Regions from separate parts of the Streptomyces sp. PU-14G genome, predicted to be linked through region 2. Evidence: riboswitches for the same ligand, from Rfam matches in the RefSeq annotation. Region 2 holds a riboswitch; the other holds the start of a gene.
The links. A riboswitch is a leader RNA that binds a small molecule or an ion and turns the genes downstream of it on or off. The one in region 2 is predicted to bind S-adenosylmethionine.
Positions count from the first base shown of each region.

Region 1: it holds a riboswitch for S-adenosylmethionine, as region 2 does, so the genes downstream of both, thrC (threonine synthase) here and AB8Z75_RS03910 (aminotransferase class V-fold PLP-dependent enzyme) in region 2, are expected to answer to the same signal.

Region 1 covers NZ_JASKYT010000306.1:819-8,415, reverse strand. Annotated here, with positions in the region: gene AB8Z75_RS26865 (cold-shock protein) at 19-222, opposite strand; gene AB8Z75_RS26860 (MoaD/ThiS family protein) at 660-935, opposite strand; gene thrC (threonine synthase) at 997-2,304, opposite strand; SAM riboswitch class I at 2,323-2,473, opposite strand; gene AB8Z75_RS26850 (glucosyl-3-phosphoglycerate synthase) at 2,658-3,677, shown strand; gene AB8Z75_RS26845 (trehalose-6-phosphate synthase) at 3,836-5,338, shown strand; gene otsB (trehalose-phosphatase) at 5,330-6,190, opposite strand; gene AB8Z75_RS26835 (DUF3263 domain-containing protein) at 6,283-6,597, opposite strand; gene AB8Z75_RS26830 (extracellular solute-binding protein) at 6,618-7,597, opposite strand, start outside.
Region 2 covers NZ_JASKYT010000017.1:10,679-25,548, forward strand. Annotated here, with positions in the region: gene AB8Z75_RS03875 (cytochrome bc complex cytochrome b subunit) at 1-604, shown strand, start outside; gene trpD (anthranilate phosphoribosyltransferase) at 811-1,878, shown strand; gene AB8Z75_RS03885 (VOC family protein) at 2,096-2,578, opposite strand; gene AB8Z75_RS03890 (DMT family transporter) at 2,662-3,588, opposite strand; gene AB8Z75_RS03895 (hypothetical protein) at 3,572-3,817, opposite strand; gene AB8Z75_RS03900 (LysR substrate-binding domain-containing protein) at 3,914-4,834, shown strand; partial or broken gene AB8Z75_RS03905 (uroporphyrinogen-III synthase) at 5,016-5,864, shown strand; SAM riboswitch class IV at 5,954-6,072, shown strand; gene AB8Z75_RS03910 (aminotransferase class V-fold PLP-dependent enzyme) at 6,226-7,662, shown strand; gene AB8Z75_RS03915 (NAD(P)-dependent oxidoreductase) at 7,703-8,350, opposite strand; gene AB8Z75_RS03920 (MFS transporter) at 8,435-9,748, opposite strand; gene AB8Z75_RS03925 (LysR substrate-binding domain-containing protein) at 9,844-10,731, shown strand; gene AB8Z75_RS03930 (SMI1/KNR4 family protein) at 10,728-11,144, opposite strand; gene AB8Z75_RS03935 (hypothetical protein) at 11,166-11,534, opposite strand; gene AB8Z75_RS03940 (hypothetical protein) at 11,531-11,989, opposite strand; gene AB8Z75_RS03945 (glycerate kinase) at 12,053-13,279, opposite strand; gene AB8Z75_RS03950 (SLC13 family permease) at 13,322-14,740, opposite strand.

The DNA.
Region 1 (7,597 bases), on a different contig from region 2:
CGCGCAGTCCGGCGACACTCAGCCGGTCACGCGGACCATGTCCGCCTGCGGCCCCTTCTGACCCTGCGAGATCTCGAACTCGACCCGCTGTCCTTCGTCGAGAGTGCGGTACCCGTCCATCTGGATCGCGCTGTAGTGGACGAACACGTCCGCACCACCGTCGACCGCGATGAAGCCGTACCCCTTCTCCGCGTTGAACCACTTGACGGTGCCCTGAGCCATTCCTAACTCCCCTATTGCTGGCCCTTGCACGAGCCCGCACTTCGCGAACCCGGGTCAGACCTCACCCCCACGAGCGAGCGGGGGCGTGCGCCGGAACGCGTCGACCGCCGCTGAATGTATCTGCACGGACGCCCTGTGCAACAGGTCAATCGGACGAGAATTCTGGGCACGACTGATCGGAAAAACCGCATCAACTGCGGTGCTACCAGGGCAAGTCGGGCCAGGCATACGGGGACAACACGACAATTGCCACAGCGTTTTCGGCGCCAACTTGTCGCACCGCCGTGCACACGCTCCTATGCGTCCGGCAAACGGCGGTACAGCACCTCGGGAAACTGCCGTCACTCTACCGCCTTCCGAAACGCGGAATCGCCCCCTCCGGATTCGATCCGGAGGGGGCGATTCCGTGTTCCGCGTGGGACGCGGGAGCCGGACGTTCAGCCGCCGGCCACCGCCGGGATGATGGAGACGCCCGCGCCGTCCGGTGTCGGCGTCTGCAGGCCCTGCTCGAACCGGACGTCGTCGTCGTTGACGTAGACGTTGACGAAGCGGCGCAGCTTGCCGGTGTCGTCGAGGACGCGGGCGCTGATCCCCGCGTGGTTCTTCTCCAGGTCAGACAGCACCTCGGCGAGGGTGCCGCCCTCGGCGGCGACCTCCGCCTGGCCACCGGTGTAGGTGCGCAGGATGGTCGGGATCCGGACGTTCACGCTCATGTTTCGCATCTTCCTTACGTCGGAGGGGGTCGCCGCGCGGGCCGGGGCGAGAAGCGGCTGCTCAGGCCAGGCCTGCGTCGCGGAACGCGCCGAGGCTGGGCCGGATGACGGCGGTGGGCCGGGCCGTGGGCGCCACGGCATCCAGGGTCTTGAGGCCGTCACCGGTGTTGAGGACCACCGTCGTCAGCGTCGGATCGATCGCCCCAGCCTCGATCAGCTTGCGCGTCACACCCAGCGTGACGCCGCCCGCTGTCTCCGCGAACACGCCCTCCGTCCGCGCGAGCAGCTTCATGGCGTCCACGATCTGCTCGTCGTCGACGTCGTCGACGGCTCCGCCGGTCCGCTTGCAGATGTCGATGACGTACGGACCGTCGGCGGGGTCGCCGATGGCGAGGGACTTGGCGACGGTGTCGGGCTGCTTGACGGGGCGGACGGCGTTCGTCCCGTCCTTGTAGGCGCGGGAGACCGGCGAACAGCCCTCGGCCTGGGCTGCGAAGATCCGGAACGGCTTGTCCTCGACCAGCCCGAGCTGGATCAGCTCGCGCAGCCCCTTGTCGATCTTCACGAGCTGGCATCCCGAGGCCACGGGGATGACGATCTGGTCGGGCAGCCGCCAGCCGAGCTGTTCGCAGATCTCGTACGCCAGCGACTTGGAGCCCTCCGCGTAGAAGGGCCGCAGGTTGACGTTGGTGAAGCCCCAGCCCTCACCCAGCGGGTCGCCGATCAGCTCGGAGCAGAAGCGGTTCACGTCGTCGTACGTGCCGTCGATCGCGACCAGGTCGCCCCCGTAGACCGCGGCCATCACGACCTTGGACTGTTCGAGTCCGTCGGGGATGAACACGCAGCTGCGCAGCCCCGCGCGGGAGGCAGCCGCCCCCACGGCGCCGGCCAGGTTGCCGGTCGAGGAGCACGAGAGCGTGGTGAAGCCGAAGGCGCGGGCGGCCTCCAGGGCGATGGCGACCGGGCGGTCCTTGAAGGAGTGGGTGGGGTTGCCCGAGTCGTCCTTGACGTAGAGGCCGCCGGTCACGCCCAGCTCGGCGGCGAGCCGGTCGGCCTTCACCAGCTGCGTGAAGCCGGGGTTGAGGTTCGGCTTCGCGGCGACGTCGGCGGGCACCGGCAGCAGCGGCGCGTAGCGCCACATCGAGGCGGGCCCTGACTCGATGCGCTCGCGCAGCCCCTCCGGGTCACCGGTCGGCAGCTCGTAGGCGACCTCCAGCGGGCCGAAACACTCCAGGCACACGAAGCTGGGGCCGAGCGGGGTGCGGGTGCCGCACTCGCGGCAGGAGAGGGCGACGGCCGCGCCCAGGTCGTAGGGCGCCGGGGCGTCGGAGGCGGTGGTGCTGTTCGCTGAAACTGTTTGCACAGCCATGTGAGGCGAGGCCCTTTCTCCTCATCTTCCCCGTGTCGTATCTCGCCACGGGCCGGAATTGGCACCGTCCCCACGAGGCGGTCTCGCCACAGCTGTCCGCGTACGCGCGGATCGCGGGATGGTTGCCGGGGCTTCAACGGGCCGTTCCCTCTGCCCCTCTGGATGAGCTGCACTATGGCGCCGGGCGGCAGACCGCTCGGGCGTTTGTTCGGGCCCCCGAGATGCGGAGGCCGCCTGCGTTGTTCAAGACTGTAACCGACGGCGGTCACGCTTGAGAGGGACGTCCGAACCGCGAGATGGATCACCGCTGACCGTCCGTACCTCCCCCCGTCGGACCACAGGAAGGCGCGCACGTGCTCGATGAAGTGGGCCAATGGCTGCGGCGCCGCTCCTGGCGCGCCGCCGACCGGCCGCTGGAGGCGCTCCTGGCGGCCAAGCGACGCACGGGCACCACGGTCAGCGTGGTGCTGCCCGCCCTCAACGAGGAGGCCACCGTCGGCGAGATCGTCTCGATCATCCGCCGCGAGCTGGCCTCCCCCCACCCGGCCACCGGAACATCGCTGGTGGACGAGGTGATCGTCATGAACTCCGGCTCCACCGACGGCACCGGCGCGGTCGCGACGGCGGCCGGTGCCCGGGTCGTGCACCGCGACGAGGTGCTGCCCCGGGTACCGGCCAGACCCGGCAAGGGCGAGGTGCTGTGGCGCTCACTGATGGTGACGCGCGGTGACATCATCTGCTTCGTCGACGCCGACCTGCGCGAGTTCTCGCCCGACTTCGTCACCGGCATCGTCGGCCCGCTGCTGACGGAGCCCGACGTGCAGCTGGTCAAGGCGATGTACGACCGCCCGCTGCGGGGCAGTCCGGCGGGCGGCGGGCGGGTGACGGAGTTGGTGGCACGGCCGCTGCTCAACCTGCACTGGCCGCGCCTGGCCGGTCTTGTGCAGCCGCTGGGCGGCGAGTACGCGGCCCGCAGGTCGCTGCTGGAGCGGCTGCCGTTCCCGGTCGGGTACGGGGTGGAGCTGGCGCTGCTCGTCGACGCGCTGGAGCTGGTCGGCCTCGACGCGCTGGCCCAGGTCGACGTGGGGGTGCGCCTGCACCGCAACCAGGACGGGCCGGCGCTGGGCAGGATGGCCACCGCCATCTACGCCACGGCGCAGCGCCGCATCGAACGCGGTGTCGGGCTGGACGACCACCGGGGCGGTCACGACGGCCCGAGCGTGCTGGGCGGACGGTCGGGGGCGACGCCGCTGACCCAGTTCGAACGGGGCGAAGGGGGCACCTTCGAGCCCCGCGGCCACCTGGTGGACGCGGAGGAGCGCCCGCCGATGTGCACGGTGCCCGAATACGGGCAGCGGCGGGTGGCAGCGTGACGGCGCCGCGTGCGGCAGGTGACCGCCTGACGGCGCCGTGCGCGGCGAGCGGCAGCGTGACGGCGCCGCGTGCGGCGGGTGTCCGGGTTCGCCACGCGCGAGGGGTTCGGCGGCCACGCGTACGTTTGAGCGGATTCGGGGACGGCTAGGCTCCGCGCATGGTCGCTGGAGCAACATCACCGAAGGCCTCTTCCTCGGCGTCGTCCCCCGCGTCGTCGCAGGTACTCGTCGCCTCCAACCGCGGGCCCGTGTCCTACGCGCTCGCTCAGGACGGCACGCTCACCGCCAAGCGCGGCGGCGGCGGCCTCGTCTCCGGCCTGTCGGCCATCGGGTCGGGGTCGGACGCGGTGTGGGTGTGCGCGGCGCTCGGCGAGGGCGACCGCGAGGCGGCCCGGCGCACGGGCGGCCACCTGGACCGCGAGGAGACCGGGGGCCAGGCCGTACGGATGCTCGACATCCCGGCGGAGACGTTCGAGGCGGCCTATCACGGCGTGGCCAACTCGGTGCTGTGGTTCACCCACCACATGCTGTACCAGACGCCACTCGAACCCGTGTTCGATGAGGGGTTCACTCGCCAGTGGGCGCAGTACGAGGCGTACAACACCGCCTTCGCCGACGCCCTCGCACGGGAGGCCGAGCAGGGCGCCACCGTGCTGGTGCAGGACTACCACCTCACCCTCGCCCCCAGGATCCTCCGCGAGCGCCGCCCCGACCTGCGGATCGGCCACTTCTCCCACACCCCCTGGGCGCCTGCCGACTACTACGGGATGCTGCCCGACGACGTCGCGGCAGACGTCCTGCGCGGCATGCTCGGCGCCGACCGCACCGCGTTCCTGACCGCCCGCTGGGCGCGCCTGTTCACCGAGTGCTGCGAACAGGTACTCGGCGCGGACGTCTCGGTGGACGACGGCACGCTGTCCGTGACGTACCAGGGCCGCACGACCCGGATCGGGGTGCACCCGCTGGGCGCTGACGGCGACTTCCTGCGGGAGCGGGCACACCGCGACGACGTCGCGGAACGGATGTCCCAGCTGCGGGACCAGGTGGGCACCGGGCCCGACGGGCTGCCCCGCAGGACTCTGGTGCGGGTCGACCGCACCGAGCTGTCCAAGAACATCGTGCGCGGCCTCCACGCCTACCGAAGGCTGCTCACCGACCACCCCGAGTGGCGCGAACACGTCGTCCACCTCGCCTTCGCCTACCCCTCGCGCCAGGACCTCGCCGTCTACCGCGAGTACACCGCCGAGGTCGGCCGGGTCGCCGAGGAGATCAACACCGCCTTCGGCACCCCCGGGTGGACGCCCGTCGTCCTGCACGTCAAGGACGACTTCGCACGGTCGCTCGCGGCGTACCGGATGGCGGACGTCGCGCTCGTGAACCCCATCCGGGACGGGATGAACCTGGTCGCCAAGGAGATCCCCGTCGTCTCTGACGAGGGCTGCGCGCTGGTGCTCTCGCGGGAGGCCGGCGCGCACGAGGAGATGGCGGCCGACGCCTTCTGCGTCAACCCGTTCGATGTGCGGGAGACCGCGGGTGCCGTGCACGCCGCGCTCCGACTCGACGCGGCCACCCGTGCGTCGCACTCCCGCCGCCTTGCCGAGACGGCCACCGCACACCCGCCCGCCCGCTGGCTTCTCGACCAGCTGCGGGAGCTAACGTGACGCGGTGAGCGCCTCCGCGAGGCCGCGCAGCCAGGCCGTCAGGCCCGCCGGGCCGCTGACCGTGACATCCGCGCGCTCCGCGAGCCGCGCAACGGTCTCGTCCCCGGACTGGGGGGCGCTGTAGAGCAGCAGGCCCGGTACCCCGTCACCCCTCAAGGCGGTGACGGTTTCGTAGGCGGGCAGGTCGCCCAGGTCATCGCCCGCGTAGGCGACGGCGCCCGCGTGCTTCTCGCGTACGAAGTCCGCCAGCGCGGCGCCCTTGTCCGCACCCGGAGGCCGCAGTTCGAGGACCAGGCGGCCCGGTTCGACCATGAGCCCGTGCCGTTCGGCGAGGGCGTACAGGGGGGCGCGCAGGGCGGCGAGGGCCTCGTCGGGGGAGGCCGCGCGCCGGGTGTGCACCGCGAGCGCTCTCCCCTTGTCCTCCGTCCAGGTGCCCTCGGGCGCGCCCACCTCCCGCAGCAGCGCGGGGAGTTCTTCCCTGACCGCGGCCACCCCTGGCGGGGGTTCGGGCGCGCGGACGGAGCCGTCGGCGGCGTCCCACCGTTCGGCGCCGTAGGCGCCCAGCACGGTCAGGCCTTCGAGCCCGGCCGCGCCCTCGAAGCCGCCGAAGCGCACGGCGTCGGCCGCGGGCCGGCCCGTGATCACCGCGATGCCCGCCAGGTGCGGGGCGAGCCGGGCGAGCACCGGCACCGCGTCGGGGTGGGCCCGCGCCGCACGCGGATCGGCGACGATGGGTGCCAGGGTGCCGTCGAAGTCGAAAGCCAGTACGGCGCGCGCGGGTTCGGCGCGGAGCGCGGCGAGCCCCGCGCGCCCCTCCTCCGTCCGCGGTTCGGGCAGGGATGCAGGCGACATGACCGCACCCTAACCAGGATGACGCCGCCGCGCGCGCGTCAGCGGGTGCCGTCGCGTCAGCGCGTGCGGTCGCGTCGGCGCGTGCGGTCGCGTCAGCGCGTGCGGTCGCGGTTCGCCTGCCGCAGCCGCCGCAGGCGGTTGACCGTCACAGGGTCGTACTCCGCCGCCCGCACGTCGTCGAGCAGGGCGTTCAGGTACTGGTAGTAGCGGACCGGGGACATGCCGAGCCGCTCCCTGACGGCCCGCTCCTTCTCACCGGGCGAGGGCCACCCGCGCGCGGCGAAGGCCAGCACGGCCCTGTCCTCGTCCGAGAGCCCCGCCGCGGCACCGCCGCCCGCAGGCTCCGCGTCGCGGTCGCCCGCGCGCTCGTCCTCCCTGTCGCCGGTGTCCCCGTTCGGTGCGCTCATTCCTCCACGGTACGGCGCCCCTACGACTCCGCCTTCTCGGCCGCCTCCGCCTTGCGCTGGAGCGCCGTGAGGACAGCCTTCGGGTCGCCGCCCTTCATCGCGGCCTTGCCGACGGACTTCTTCAGAGCGGCGTTGGTGCCGGTCCACGAGACCTTGCCGACCGGGTAGAACTCGGCACCGGCGAGCTGGTCGAGGAAGGGCCACAGCTTCTTGTGCTTCTTGTCCTTGCGCATCCGCTCGGACGCGCTGGTGGTGACGGGCAGCAGCCCGTACCTGGCGGCGAAGGCGTAGTGGTTCTTCTCCTCGTAGACGAAGGAGAGGAACTTGCCGCACGCCTCCCGGTGGCCGTTCTTCTTGAAGGCCATCATCCAGTCGCCGACGCCCAGGGTGCCGTCGGCGGGCCCGTCCCGGCCCGGCAGCTTGCCGGTGCCGTAGGAGAGTCCCTTCTCGTCGGCCTGCTGCACCAGGGTGGGGTGCCCGTTCAGGACGCCGACCTTGCCGGCACTGAAGGCCTCGAAGAGTTTCTGGCGGTCGACGCGCTGCGGGTCGGGCTCGGTGTAGCCGGGGACGACGAGGTTGTCGCGCAGCCACTCCATCGTCTCGATGTTCTCGGGCGAGTTGATGGTGTAGTTGCCGACGCTGTCGACGTAGGAGCCGCCGTTGCCGAGGCACCACATCAGCGCCTCGCCCTGGGCTTCCTCGGGGCCGAGCGGCAGTCCGTAGGGGATCTCGACCCCGGCCTGCTTGAGCCTGCGGGCGGCCGACTTGAGCGTCTCCCAGCTCTCCGGCGGCTTGTCAGGATCGAGTCCCGCCTTGGCGAAGAGGTCCTTGTTGTACATGAGCACCCGCGTGCTGGTGACGAACGGCAGGCCGTACTGCACGCGCTGCACCTCACCGGCCTCCGCGAGGGAGACGAGGAATTCGGCCTGGTCGGGTATGGGAAGCAGCTCGCTGACCTTGTAGAGCTTCCCCTCGGCGGCCCAGCTGGCGTACGAGTCGA
Region 2 (14,870 bases):
CTTCCCGCTGGTGCTGGTGGCGATCGCGGTGTACCCGTTCATCGAGTCCTGGGTGACCAAGGACAAGCGGGAGCACCACATCGCGGACCGGCCGCGGAACGCGCCGACGCGTACGGCGTTCGGTGCGGCGTGGATCGCGTGGTACTTCGTGCTGCTGGTCGGTGGTGGCAACGACCTGTGGGCGACGCACTTCAACCTGTCGATCAACGCGATCACGTGGTTCGTGCGGGTGGCGTTCTTCGTCGCGCCCGTGGTGGTGTTCGTGATCACGCGGCGGGTGTGTATGGGTCTGCAGCGCAAGGACCGGGAGAAGGTCCTGCACGGGCGCGAGACCGGCACCATCAAGCGGCTGCCGCACGGTGAGTTCGTGGAGGTCCACGAGCCGCTGTCCCAGGAGCAGCTGCACACGCTGACGGCGCACGACCAGTACCAGCCGGTCGAGGTGGGTGCGGCCACCGACGAGAACGGTGTGCAGCGCAAGGTCACGCGTGGTCAGAAGCTGCGGTCGCGCCTGTCGAAGGGGTACTACGGCGAGTCCGGGCAGATTCCCAAGCCCACGCAGGAGGAGTACCGCGAGATCGAAAGCAGCCACGGTCACCACTGACCGCGCGCCGCACAGCTGAATCCGCCACACCGGGAGGGGTTCACGGGTACGTCCCGTGGGCCCCTCCCGGCTGTGCCGGGACGCACCGCCCCTCCGGCCGCCTTCCACCCCGCTGCCCACGGGGTGAACAGGCGACCACGCCGCCCGGGCGGGCTCGATAGGGTGGCGGCACCATTGCGTCGGTCTATAGCCAGGATGTGGTTCCCATGAGCGCTGCTCCCCCCGCCGGAGGCGACACCGTGGCGGCGCGTACCTGGCCCGACGTGCTCAGCGCACTGCTCGCCGGCGAGGACCTGGGCGAGGACGCCACCGCGTGGGCGATGGATCGGATCATGCGGGGCGAGGCCACCGACGCGCAGATCGCGGGATTCGCCGTCGCGCTCCGGGCCAAGGGCGAGACGGTCGAGGAGATCTCCGGGCTGGTGCGCGCCATGTACGCGCACGCGCGGACGATCGAGGTGCCGGGGCCTTCCGTGGACATCGTCGGCACCGGAGGCGACCGGGCCAAGACGGTCAACATCTCGACCATGTCCTCGATCGTCGTCGCCGGAGCGGGCGTGAAGGTCGTCAAGCACGGCAACCGGGCCTCCTCCAGCGCCAGCGGAGCCTCCGACGTCCTGGAGAAGCTCGGAGTCGATCTGGAGCTGAGCCCCGAGCGGGTCGCCGAGGTGGCGGCCGAGGCCGGCATCACCTTCTGCTTCGCGGTGCGGTTCCACCCCTCGCTGCGGCACGTCGGCACCGCGCGCAAGGAGTTGGGCATCGCCACCCCGTTCAACTTCCTGGGGCCGCTCACCAACCCGGCGCGGGTCCGCGCCCAGGCCACCGGGGTCGCCGACGCGCGGATGGCCCCGATCATCGCGGGCGTGCTGGCGGCCCGCGGCTCCTCCGCGTTGGTCTTCCGCGGGGACGACGGGCTGGACGAGCTGACCACCACGGCGACGTCCACCGTGTGGATCGTCCGCGACGGCGCGGTGCGGGAGGAGAGCTTCGACCCGCGCGACGTCGGCCTCGAACTGGTGCCCGTCGAGGCGCTGAGGGGCGCCGACGCCGCCTACAACGCGGACGTGGCACGGCGGCTGCTGGACGGCGAGCGGGGGCCCGTGCGGGAAGCCGTCGTGCTGAACTCGGCCGCCGCGTTCACCGCGCTCACGCCCACCGACGCGCCGCTGAGCGAGCAGATCGCCGCCGGCATGCGGCGCGCCGCCGAGTCCATCGACTCCGGCGCGGCCCGCGCGGCACTGGAACGGTGGGTGGAGGCCAGCCACCGGCGGTGACGCGCCCCGGAGGGGGCGCGGGGAACGGCGCGACAAGCCACCACCCACCGGCAGACCGCTCGCTGCGGGCGGCGGCACCTCCTCGCCGGAGCATGCGCTGGAGGTGCACAGGAAGCCCGAGGCCGCGTGCGGGAGGCCGCCGCCGAGCCGGCGGCGGCCTCCCGGCCAGGGCGCGGGGCCGCACCCCGTGCTGCGGCCCCGCGCCGGGAGGCGGGCGTCACTTCCGCGCCGCCGCCTCCAGCGCCGCCACGTCCAGCTTCACCATGCCGAGCATGGCCGCGGTGACGGCCTCGGCCTGCGCGCTGTCCGCCGTGTCCAGCAGCTCGAAGAGCCGCCGCGGCACGATCTGCCAGGACAGGCCGTACTTGTCCTTGAGCCAGCCGCACTGGACCTCCTGGCCGCCGTCCGCCGTCAGCTTCTCCCACAGGGTGTCCACCTCCTCCTGCGAGTCGCAGTCCACCTGGAGCGAGATCGCCTCGGTGAAGGAGAACTCGGGGCCGCCGTTGAGCGCCACGTACTCCCGTCCTGCCAGCTCGAAGTCGACCGTCATCACCGAGCCCGGCTTCCCGGGTCCCGTCTCGCCGTAGCGGGTGACGCCCAGGACGCGGGAGTCGTCGAAGAGGGAGACGTAGAACTCGGCCGCCTCCTCGGCCTGGGTGTCGAACCACAGGAACGTCTTGATCTTCTGGGACTGCCGCATGGCCGTCATCTCCTGGTCGGTCGGTTCACTGGCTCGGTCGGTTCACGCCGTCTGTCAGTACAGACCGACCGGGAACCGGAAACTCATCGCCTGGCCCGGGTGTCGCCCCGTTCGACCCCGCCGGACCAGTGGCCGGCGACCGCGCCGGTCGACGCCAGCGTGATGCAGCCGACCGCCAGCCACTGGAGGCCACTGAGCCGCTCGCCCAGCAGCACGAGACCCGCACAGCCCGCGGCGACCGGCTCCAGTGACTGCAGCACACCGACCACCCTGGCGGGGAGGCGGCGCAGCGCGGCCAGTTCGAGGGAGTAGGGAGCCGCCGCCGACAGCACCGCCACACCCAGCCCCGCGACCAGGACGCGGGGCTCGGCCAGCCGGGCCCCGGCGTCGGCCAGCCCGAGGGGCGCGGTCAGCACGGCCGCCCAGCAGACGGCCAGCGCCAGCGGGCCGCCGCCACTCGTCGTGGCGCCGGTGCGCCTGCTCAGCAGCAGGTAAGCGGCCATCGAGACCCCCGAGGCCGCCGCCCAGGCCACCCCGGCCGGGTCGAGGGGCGCTCCGCCTGAGCCCGGCAGCGTGAACAGCGCGAGCCCGGTGGCGGCGAGCACGCCCCAGGCCGCGTTCCCCCAGCGGCGGGCCAGCAGCAGGGAGAGGGCGAGCGGGCCCGAGAGCTGGATCGTCATGACGACGCCGAGGGGCAGGTGCGCCATGGCGAGGTAGGAGAGGTTCATCCCGGCTATGGCGGTACCGAAGGCGAGGACGAGCAGCGCGGAGCGGCGGTCGCGGGGCAGCCGTGGGCGCCACAGCGCCAGCAGTGTCAGCGCGGCCAGCCCCAGCCGGAGCGCCACGACACCGAGTGGCCCGCCCGCCGCGTCGAACAGGCCCTTGCCGAGCGCCTGTCCCGTCTGGACGCTGACGACGCTGCCGAGGACCAGCAGCGGGGCGGTTGTCGCGGGGGAGGGCCGGGTGCCTGTGGAGCCTGTAGAGCCTGTGGACTCAGTCGGCGAGACCACCGGGCTCCCCGCGCTCGGGCCCGTCGTGCACGGTGCTGCGACCGCCGACCACCAGCCGGTCGACGCCCTCGGGGCGCCGCAGCCAGGCGCGGAGGGTGCCGCAGGCGCAGCGGGAGTAGACGAGGGTCCCCTCGGCGACCTGGTGCCGGGAGACGGTCTCGTACGGATCGCGCAGCGGCCAGCCGCAAGTGGCGCAGCGACCGCCGCCGGAGGAGCGGTGGATGTCCATGCGCCCCAGCGTCCTGCCGGTGCAGCATGCACGTCCATCGCATCTTTGTGCACACAACCGTGCTGTCCTGCCGCACGGTTGCCGGATGATGGCCACATGATCGATCTGCGGCTCCTGCACACCCTGCGCGTGCTCCACTCCGAGGGCACCGTGACGGCCGCGGCGCGGGCTCTCCACCTCTCGCCCTCCGCGGTCTCCCAGCAGTTGCGTCAGCTCGCGCAGCAGACCGAGGCCGAACTCCTGCGCCAGGACGGTCGCACGCTGCGGCTCACCCCCGCGGGACGGGTGCTGCTGCGCCACGCCGACGTGCTGCACGCGCAGTGGGAGCAGGCCCGAGCCGAGCTCTCCGCGACCGGCGGCGGGGGCCGGCAGACGCTGCGCGTCGAGGGGTTCACCACCACCATGGCCTCACTCCTCGCCCCCACGGCGCACGAACTGCGGCACGCACGACCACCCGTCCACGTGCTCCTCCACGAGTCGGACACCCGACTGAGCTACCAGCGGCTGCTCGCGGACCAGGCGGACATCGCCGTGCTCACCCCGCACCCCGACAGCCCCACCGTCGACGACCCGCGCTTCACCCAACGGCCGCTTCTGGACGACGTCCTGGACCTCGTCGTGCCGGCCGGGCATCCGCTGACCGGTCGGCGACCCGTCGACCTGGCGGAGGCGGCGGCGGAGGACTGGATCACGCCCCACCACGACCAGGACCGGCTCATCCAGGCGCTGTGCGCCGCCGCCGGGTTCACCCCCCGCCGTCTGCACCACTCGGACGAATGGCCCGCCATCCTCGCCATGATCGGCCACGGCCTGGGGGTGTGCCTGGTGCCGCGGCTGATGTCGACGGCAGGTCACCCGCGGGTCGTGCGGGTGCCGGTGCAGGGAAGTCCGCCGCCGTTCCGGCGGGTGCTGACCGCGGTGCGGCGGGGCAGCGAGGAACAGCCCGCCGTCGCCGCAGGCCTGGCCGCCCTGCGGGAGCGGGCCGCCGTGCTCACACAGCACCCGGCGGCGGAGTGACCAGACGCTCTCTTCGCCCGCCACGGGCGGAAGCGGGGGCCCCGCGGGCGGGACGTAGCCCCGCGGGCGGGACGTAGCCTCGCGGGCGGGACGTAGCCTCGTGGGGCGGAGGGCGAACCGAGGACGTGCACCTGGCCTCGGTCCGGCCGTACCCGATCCGTCCACATCTGAGGGAGACGCTGTGCCGGAAGCCCGACGCTCGCCCGACGCCGCGGGCACCCGAGCGGTCCCGCCGCTGACCGGTTTCACCGTCGCCGTGACGGCCGCACGCCGGGCCGAGGAGCTCGGCGCGCTGCTCCAGCGGCGCGGCGCCCGCGTCCTCTACGCCCCGGCGCTGCGCATCGTCCCGCTCACCGACGACGCGGAACTCCGCGACGCCACCCGGCAGCTCGTGGCCGACCCCCCGCACCTCACCGTCGTCACCACAGGCATCGGCTTCCGCGGCTGGATGGAGGCGGCGGACGACTGGGGCACGGGGGAGGCGCTGCGGGAGGCGCTCGCCGGGGGTGAGGTGCTCGCCCGCGGGCCGAAGGCGTGCGGGGCCATCCGCGCCGCCGGGCTCCGCGAAGCGTGGTCGCCCGCTTCCGAGTCCTCCGGCGAAGTACGCGAACACCTGCTCGCCCGCGGCGATCTGACCGGCGTCCGTGTCGCCGTCCAGCTGCACGGAGAACCCCTCGGTGAGTTCCTCGACGCGCTGCGCGGCGCGGGCGCCGACGTCGTTCCCGTGCCGGTCTACCGCTCCACGCGACCGCTCGACCCCGGGCCCCTCGACCGGCTGATCGAGGCGCTGGCCGCCGGTGAGGTCGACGCCGTCACCTTCACCAGCGCCCCCGCTGTGGCCGGGCTGTTCGCCCGCGCCGAGGAGACCGGGGCGGTGGACGCGCTGACCCGGGCGCTGCGCGGGCGCGTCCAGGTCGCCTGCGTCGGTCCGGTCACCGCCGCGCCGCTGGCCGAGCGGGGCGTCCCCGCGTACTGGCCCGAGCGGTTTCGCACCGGCGCGCTGGTGCGCCAACTGTGCGAGCGGCTGCCCCGCTGACGGGCCCCGGCGGCAACGGGGGCCGTCCGGATCGTGGACGCACGGATGTGCCTCGAACACGCCGTGTGGCATACTCCAGCCCAGGTCACGAGCGACAGCGATCAAGGCCCCGGCCCGCTGTCCGGCAACCCTCCGTCCGTGGCGGGGTGCCCCGGGTGATGACCAGGCCGTAGGACAGCAAGGTCCACGGCAAGCGCGGATCCCTCTCCGCCAGGGGTCCTGGTCTACGAGGGAGTCTTTCGTGAGCAAGCGAATGCGCTAGGGCCGCTCCGGCCCCGTTCCCGTCTGCCGTCAGGCATGCAGCAAGGCGATGTCGTCGCCGTTCGTCGTTCACCCCTGCCCATGGAGCTTCCCCATGCCCTTCAATGCCACTTTTGCCCCGATTGATCCGTCCTGTACCCGGAGTGTGGAGCCCTCGGCGCAGCAGGCCGGCCGGCCCCTTCCCGTCCTCGGCCGCGACGTTCGCGTGCCCCTGGTCACCGGCGGGGAGGCGACCTACGCGGCGCTCGACTACGCCGCGAGCGCCCCCGCTCTCCAGCGGGTGTGGGACGACGTCGCCGCGTACGCGCCGTACTACGGCAGCGTGCACCGCGGCGCGGGCCACCTCTCGCAGCTCTCCACCGAGCTGTTCGAGCGCAGCAGGCGGACGGTGGCCGAGTTCCTCGGGTGCCGCGAGCACGACCAGGTGGTGTTCACCCGGGGGACCACCGACTCCCTCAACCTCCTCTCCGCGGCGCTGCCGCACGGCACGCGGGTGTTCGTGTTCGAGACCGAGCACCACGCCTCTCTGCTGCCGTGGCGCGCGCACGACGTCACGTACCTGGACGCGCCGCGCTCCCCCGAGGCCGCCGTCGCGACCCTGGAGTCGGCACTGCACGGCGCACCCGCCGGGCCGAAACTGGTGTGCGTGACGGGGGCGTCGAACGTCACCGGCGAGGTGTGGCCGGTCCGTGAGCTGGCGCGGGCCGCGCACCGGCACGGTGCCCGCCTCGTGCTGGACGCGGCGCAGCTCGCCCCGCACCGGCCGATCAGCCTCGTCGAACTGGAGGCCGACTGGGTGGCGCTGTCGGGGCACAAGCTGTACGCGCCCTTCGGCGCGGGTGTCCTGGCGGGCCGCGCGGACTGGCTCGTCCAGGCGGAGCCGTACCTGGCGGGCGGCGGTGCCAGCCGCCGGGTGGCGCGCGGCGCGGACGGCGGCGTGGAGGTGGAGTGGCACACCACGGCCGCCCGGCACGAGGCGGGTTCGCCGAACGTCATCGGCGCCTACGCCCTCGCCGCCGCCTGCCGCGCCCTCACCGAGGCGGGGTTCGACGGCCTGGTCGCCCGCGAGGAGGAGCTGCTGGCCCGGCTGCGTGCCGGTCTGGCCGACGTTCCCGAGGTGAGCGTCCTGTCCCTCTTCGGTGAGGGCGCCGACCAGGTGGGCGTGGTCTCCTTCGTCGTGGAAGGGTGGAACAGCTCGCACTTCGCGGCGGCACTGTCGGCCGAGTACGGCATCGGCGTGCGGGACGGTCTGTTCTGTGCGCACCCGCTGCTGCGCACCCTCCTCGGTCAGGAGGGCGACGCTCCCGGCGAGTGCGGAGCGCCCGAGACCGCGCCGGGCTCCCCGTCTGCGGCCGGAGGGTCCCCCGCGCTCAACGCCGTCCGGGTCAGCTTCGGTGCCGGGACGCCCGACGAGCACGTGGACCGGTTCACCGCCGCCGTACGGGAACTGGTGCGGGACGGGGCGCGCTGGAACTACCGCACGGAGGAGGGGCGGTGCGTCCCCGAGACCCCGGAGCGCACCGCGCGCTGACGGCCTGCCCGCCTGCCTGCCCGCGCGCCGCCGCCGCCGCTCAGTAGGCCACCGTGAACCGGGCCCTGTGGTGCTGGGGCCGCTCGGCCTCGTCCAGCAGGGCCACGGCGAAGTCCTCCGTGGAGAGCGCCGAGCGGCCCGTCTCGTCCACCAGCAACTCGTCGGTCCCCAGCCGGTAGTGGCCGGTGCGGGCCCCGGGCGCCAGCAGCGCGGGCGGGCTCGCGTACGTCCACTCCAGGGCGGTGGCCTGCCGCAGGAGCAGCGCATACTGCGCGTCGCAGGCCCGCGCGATGGGGCGCCACTCCGCGGGAACGTACCTGGTGTCGTCGCCCACCCGGACGCGGCCCCCGGTGCCCGGCACGGTCAGACTGCCGGCGCCGCCGACCAGCAGCAGCCGAACGCCGGTGGTGGCGAGCCCGGCCAGCAGGCCGCGTGCCGCCAGTACCAGCCCCTCCTCGTTGCCGGGCGCGGGGCGGGTGGCGCTGATGACCAGGTCGTGGCCCTCACTGAGGGCGGCGACGTCACCGGAGTCGGCCGCGTCGCCCACTCGGTGCGCGGCCCCCGGGTGCAGGGCCGGAAACCGGGCCGGATCGCGGACGACGGCGGTGATCTCGTGGCCGCGCGCGAGGGCCTCGGCGACGACTCGGCTGCCGACGTTTCCTGCCGCGCCGAAGACTGCGATGCGCATGGTGTCCCCTTTCCTTGGATTTTCCTTGGGTTTTCCTTGGGCGCGCGTACTGATCTGACGAGGGGGAGAGCCGTGGATAGGACGTCAGTGAGGGCGGCCACGTGCGGCGCTGAGCCGCTCCAGCCCCCACACCGCCAGCGAGGCCGCCGCCAGCACGGCGCCCAGCACGCACGCCCCGCTCCAGCCGGCGCGCGCCCACACCAGGGCGGTCAGCGCCGAACCGGTGGCGCCGCCGACGAAGAAGCTGGTCATGAAGACGGAGTTGAACCGGTTGCGGGCCTCCGGACGCAGCCCGTACAGCACCGTCTGGCTGCTGTTGAGGACGGCCTGCTGTCCGACGTTCAGCGCGACGATGCCCACCGACAGCCACACCAGTGACCGTTCGCCCGCCAGGAGCAGCAGCCAGCCGCCGCCCAGCGTCACGATGCCGAACCCGGTCACGTACTGCACAAGACCCCGGTCGTTCAGCCGCCCCGCGAAGGTCATCGTCACCACGCCGACCACCCCGAAGAGGCCGAACAGCCCGATCTGCGTCTCCGACCAGCCGAAGGGCGGCCGGGCCAGCAGGAACGTCAGCGCGGTCAGCTGCACGCTGTAGGCCGCCAGGCACAGTGCGCCGATCGCCGACCGCCAGCGCAGCAGCGGCACCTCGCGCAGCAGGGACAGGGAGGAGCGCAGCAGCGCCGGATACGACAGCCGTGCGGTGGAGCGCACGTGCGGCAGGAAGCGGTGCAGGAGCAGCGCCATCACCGCCACCGGTATCGCGCTGACCCAGTAGACGGTGCGCCAGCCGCCCAGCCCGGCCAGCACGCCCGAGACCGTGCGGGCCAGCAGCCCTCCCAACAGCACGCCGGACATCACGGTGGCCACCGCCCGGCCGCGCGCCTCGTCCGGTACGAGCGCTGCCGCGTACCCGACGACGACCTGGGCGCCCACCGCCGTCAACGCGACGGCGACGGTGCCGGCGAGCAGCAGCGGGCCGGTGGGCGCGGCGGACGTCAGGGCGAGGAACACCGCGGTCGCTGCCAGCAGCCCGACGGCCAGGCGGCGTCGGTCGAGCACGTCACCCAGCGGGACGATCAAGAGCAGGCCGAGCGCGTAACCGGCCTGCGAGGCCGTCACGACGAAGCCGGCGAGGGTGGCGCTGATGTGCAGGTCGCTGGTGATGAGGTCGAGGAGCGGCTGGGCGAAGTAGTTGCCGGCGCAGGAGAGTCCGGTGGCGACGGCCATCAGGAGCAGCAGGCCGCGGCGGGGGGCCGCGGCCGGGGGAGTGCTCCCGGGAGGAAGTCCGGGCGAGGGCGTGGGCGCGGGCGCAGGGTCGGTCCTGGCCCGAGGTGCGGCGTCGATGAGGGCCCGGACGGTGGCGTCGGCCCTGCCCCGGGGTGCGGTGTCGGTCATGTCCTCAGGCTGCGGCCGACGCTGTCGATGAGTCCAACACATCCTTGTCATGCGAACGATCGCGAAATGAGATCGATGCTCGTAGAGTTCCGCGCATGGAACTCCAGCAGCTGCGCTACGTCACCGCCGTCGCCGAGACCGGCGGCTTCACCCGGGCCGCCGAACGCTGCCACGTCGTCCAGTCCGCGCTCAGCCACCAGATCGCCAAGCTGGAGAAGGAGTTGGGGGCGCAATTGTTCGCGCGCACGAGCAGGCGCGTGCAGCTCACCCCCGCGGGCGAGGCGTTCCTGCCCGCGGCGCGCCAGTCACTGGAGGCCGCCGAACGCGCCGCCGCCGAGGTCGCAGCGGCCACCGGCGAGATCCGCGGCACCCTCGCGCTCGGCGCCATCAGCACGATCGCCTCCGTCGACCTGCCCCGGCAGCTGCGCGACTACCACCAGCGCTACCCGCAGGTGCGCATCAACCTCACGTCGAGCCGCAGCGAACTGCTGGCCGAACAGGTCCGGCGCGGCACCCTCGACCTGGCCTTCCTCGGGGTGACCCCGTTCTTCCAGGCGAAGGGCGTACGCTCCCGCACCCTGCTGCGCGACCGGCACGTCGTCGTGGTCGCCCCCGGGCATCCGCTGGAGGAGGAGGGCGCAGCAGGACCGCTGGAGCTGGCCAGACTCACCCAGGAGACCTTCGTCGACTTCGCCGCGGGCAGCCACGCCCGCGCCCAGACCGAGGAGGTCTTCGCCGCCGCCGGCCTCCACCGCGACGTGGCCTTCGAGGCCTCCCACTGGGAGTTCCTCGCCGCTCTCGTCCGCAACGGCATGGCCGTCGCCATGCTCCCCTCGGCCTTCGTCTCCCAGCTCTCCGGGCTGCGCGTCCTCCCCGTCCGCGACGGCCCCCGCCGCGAGGAACGTCTGGTGTGGAGCGCCACCCGGCTGACCCCGGCCGGCGCCGCGTTTCTCCGGGACCTGGGCGAGGACGGCGAGGTCTAACCGCCCAGCACCCGGCGCAGGTAGTCGTCGAGTCCTGCCGCCGCCCACGTGCGGGAGTCGGTCTCGTGCTCCCACACGAACACGTCCTCCTCCCGCCTCGGCACGCGGACGAAAGCGAACTGGTCGCCGCCCCCGTCGTCGCCGAAGAACAGCAGCGGCTCGAAGGGCATGTACAGCCCCGCGAACGCGGGCGAGGAGCGGAACGCGGCGTTGTCGGCCGCGATCCGCGCGGCGCTCCACACCACGTCGGTGCCGTCCTCGTCGCGTACGCCGTCGCACTCCCGCAGCAGCGCGGCCAGCGCCTCGGGCAGCGGCTGCCCGAGGGCGCGCGGTATCCCGGCGAGCGCCCTCTCGGTGGCCGGGGCCGCCGGCTCGGCTCCGGGGGCGAGGGTCAGTATCCGTTCACGCCACATGACGGGAGGATCCCAGACGCGTCAGCGGAACTCGTGCACGACCTCGATCGGCCCCACGAGGTGCGCGTTGAACTCGGCCAGTTCCTCGGCCGGAACCCACAGTTCGAGGATCGTCTCGCCACCCGCCTGCCGCACGGGATACCGGGAGAGGAAAGCCGACTCGACGGCGAACCGTGTCACATAGCCCGCACCGTCGTGCCTGACGTTCCAGTCGCGGGCGATGCGGACCGCGTAGCCCTCGTTCAGCACGGGATAGAAGAGCGGCTGCTCAGGCAACCGCGGCGGCCACGCCCGCCACCCCGACTCCCGTACCAGCTCCAGCTCCTTCGGCCCCGTCGGCCGCCACAGCGTGGTCGCAGCCCGCTCCGCGGCCCTCTCCTTCGCGCTCATCCCGGCACGCTACCGACGCCCGCCCGCACGCGACCACCCGATTCCAAGGACCGCGCCAGGGGCACACACGTCACCAGTACGAACACCCCGAACAGCGTGATCGGCAGCAGCCCCACAGGACGCAGCGCCCAGCCAGGGTCCTCCCGCACCCACTGCCAGTCCACCACCCAGTTCGCCACCACGTCGGCGGCCATCACCGCCCCCGCCAGCCACACCCCGGCAGGGCGCATCCCCGCGACGAGGACGGCCACCAGCGGATCCAGCACCACGAGCCCCACGAAGAACACCTGCCACGGCACAGCCGCGAACGGGGCGTACACGTGGATACCGCCCCGCAGCAGGTCGAACAGGTGGGCGCAGCCCCCTTCGAGGAACCCCACCAGATAGCCCGCCGACACCCACCGCGCCCACCGCGGCACCGACCGCCACCGCACCCGCAACCCCTCCGACCTCACGGGAGAAGTCTTCCACCAACGCCCGCGCTCCTCCCCCGCGCGGGGGGCGTGCCTGGTGTGGCGTCAGGCCGGGACGGTGTCCGCGACCGGTTGGGCGCGGCCCTCTCGCGGCCGGAGCCGGGTGCCCAGCAGGACCATGCGGAGGGCGTGTTCGGTGGCGTCGGTGAGGTAGGCGGGGGCGTGGGTGAGGGCTTCGGCGAGGCCCACGGGGGCGGGGAGGATGGAGCGGTAGGCGTCGATGCCGGCGGCGCGGGTCTCGTGCGCCCCCTCGCCCAGGGTGCCGGCCAGGGCCAGCACCGGTTTGCCGAAGGTCTTGGCGCGGCGCGCGACTTCGGCGGGGATCTTGCCGCGGGCCGTCTGGTGGTCGAGGGAGCCCTCGGCGGTCAGGACGAGGTCGGCGCGGGCCAGCCGGGCGTCCAGGTCGAGGTGGTCGAGCAGGATCTCGAAGCGGGGCAGCAGCCGCGCGCCGAGGGCGGCCAGCCCCGCGCCCAGTCCGCCGGAGGCGCCCGTGCCCGGCGCGGTGCGCAGGTCCGGGGTTCCGGGCCCGGCCACGTCGCGGGCGAGCACGGCCGCCCACCGTTCCAGTGCGCGGGCGAGCGAGACGACCTGGGCGGAGGTGGCGCCCTTCTGCGGTCCGAAGACCCGCGCGACGCCCCGGGGCCCGCACAGGACGTTGAACGGGTTGCAGGCGACCACCAGTTCGCTCCCGGCCAGCCGTGCGTCCAGCCCCGCCGGGTCGATGCGGTCCAGCCGCGCGAGCGCGTGCCCGCCCGGCGGCAGTTCTCTCCCGTAAGGGTCCAGCAGCCGCGCGCCCAGCGCCTGGAGGGCCCCGGCGCCGCCGTCCGAGGTGCCGGAGTCGCCGCAGCCCACGAGGATGCGGCGGGCCCCGGCGTCCAGCGCCGCGCGGATCAGCTCGCCGACTCCGTAGGTCGTCGTCAGCCCGGGGTCGCGGCGGTCCGCGGGGACGAGGCCGAGGCCCGCGACGGCGGCCATCTCCACGACGGCGGTGGGCGCCTGGGTGAGCCCGCGGAGGGCGCCCGCGCCCAGCCAGGCGAAGTGGGTGGACACGGGTGTTCCGACCGGGCCCGCCGCGGTGCGGCGCTCCAGCCGGCCGCCGGTGGCGAGTGCGAGCGCCTCGGCGGTGCCTTCGCCGCCGTCCACCAGCGGGATCAGGTCGAGCGTCGCGTCCGGGGTGACCTTCCGGATGCCCTCGGCCATGGCCTCGGCGGCCTGCCGGGCCGACAGCGACTCCTTCAAGCCGCTGGGCGCGAGGGCGAAGTGGTACGGCACAGGGGTCTCCTACGGGGTGGGGCCGGTGGGAAGGGGTACGGCTCACCGCACCGGCACGCCGAGCAGCGGCCAGACGGTGAGGGCGAAGCCCAGGACGATGAGCGCTGTCAGCGGTGCCAGTACGGCGGACAGGCGCAGCAGGTCGCGCGGGGTGTAGGTGGGGGTGCCGGGGACGTCGGCGAAGAGGGCGACGGGTTTGGCCGAGGCGGGCAGCGTGTGGCAGAAGCCCGCCGCGGCGGTGGAGGCGAGCGCGGCGGAGACGGGGTTGACGCCCGCGCCCGCCGCCGCGGCCACCACCAGCGGCACCAGCACGCTGGAGCGCGCGGAGCGGGACTGGAGCAGCAGGTGGGCACCGGTGCTCACCACGACGACGAGGGCGAGGAACGCCCACGGCGGCACGGAGGTGGCGCCGGGCAGCCCCTGGACCAGCCAGGCGGCGGCGCCGGAGGTGGACAGGGCCACGCCCATGGCCATCGTCGCCGCCATGAACAGCAGCAGGGGCCACGGCACCGTCCCGAGCGCCTCCTTGAGCCGCACCGTGCCCAGGGCGGGGGAGGCGGCGACCACGGCGCCGATCAGGGCGACGAGGGCGGGCGAGACCTGGTGCAGCGGCTCGGTGCACCACAGGGCGACCACCGTGGCCAGCAGCAGCGCCGCCCTCGCCTCGGTGGGGGAGAGCGGCCCGGTGAGGGGGGTGTCGGAGTGCCGCTGGAGGTCCTCGACGGCGATGCGTACGCCGTCGCGCCGGTCCGCACGGCGGGTGGTGGTCAGCAGCACCGCCTCGGCCGCCAGGTGCGAGGCCACGACGGCCAGTGGCAGCCCCAGCAGCAGCCATCGGGTGAAGCCGATGTGCCGGCCGGCGGACTCCCACAGTACGTTCACGGTGATCAGGTGCGCTCCGGCGCCGATGAGCGTGGCGACGGCGGACAGCAGGATGACCGTGGGGAAGAGCAGCGCCAGCATCACCACCAGCCGGGGGCGCTCGCGCAGCACGGCGGCCAGTGCCAGGAAGACGGGCAGCGCCAGCGCGGCCCGTCCTGAGGTGGCCGGGATCGCGAAGGCGCTCACCACCAGCGCGGCGGTCGTCAGGTGGACGAGTTGCCGTACCGAGCGGGCGCCGGTGACCAGGAACGCGGCGGCGCGCGCCGCGAGCCCGGTGCGGGCGATCGCGGCGGCCAGGACGAAGGCGCAGATCAGCAGCCAGACCGTGGCGTCGCCGAGGGTGGCGAAGAGGGTGTCCGCGCTGATCACCCCGGTCGCGGCGAGTGCCAGTCCAGCGCCGAGCGCGATGTAGGTGTCGTCGATGGGCGTGCCGATCCACGCGCAGGTCGCCAGCGCGAAGACGGCGAGCGTCACGCGCGCGTCCCCGCTCAGCCCGGGGAGGTTGCCGGGTACGGCGAGCAGCGCGCACAGGCTCAGCGCGAGGCAGAGCGGAACGGCCTGCCGCAGGCTCGGTGTCATACGGCGAGTCTTCGGTGGGGCCGTGAGCCGGTGATGAGCCGTTGATGAAGGCGCCTTCATCAACGGGGCGTCAGCGGGGGCGTCAGCGGTGCGTCATCGGGGTGGCATCGGGGCACCTTCGGCAACGGGG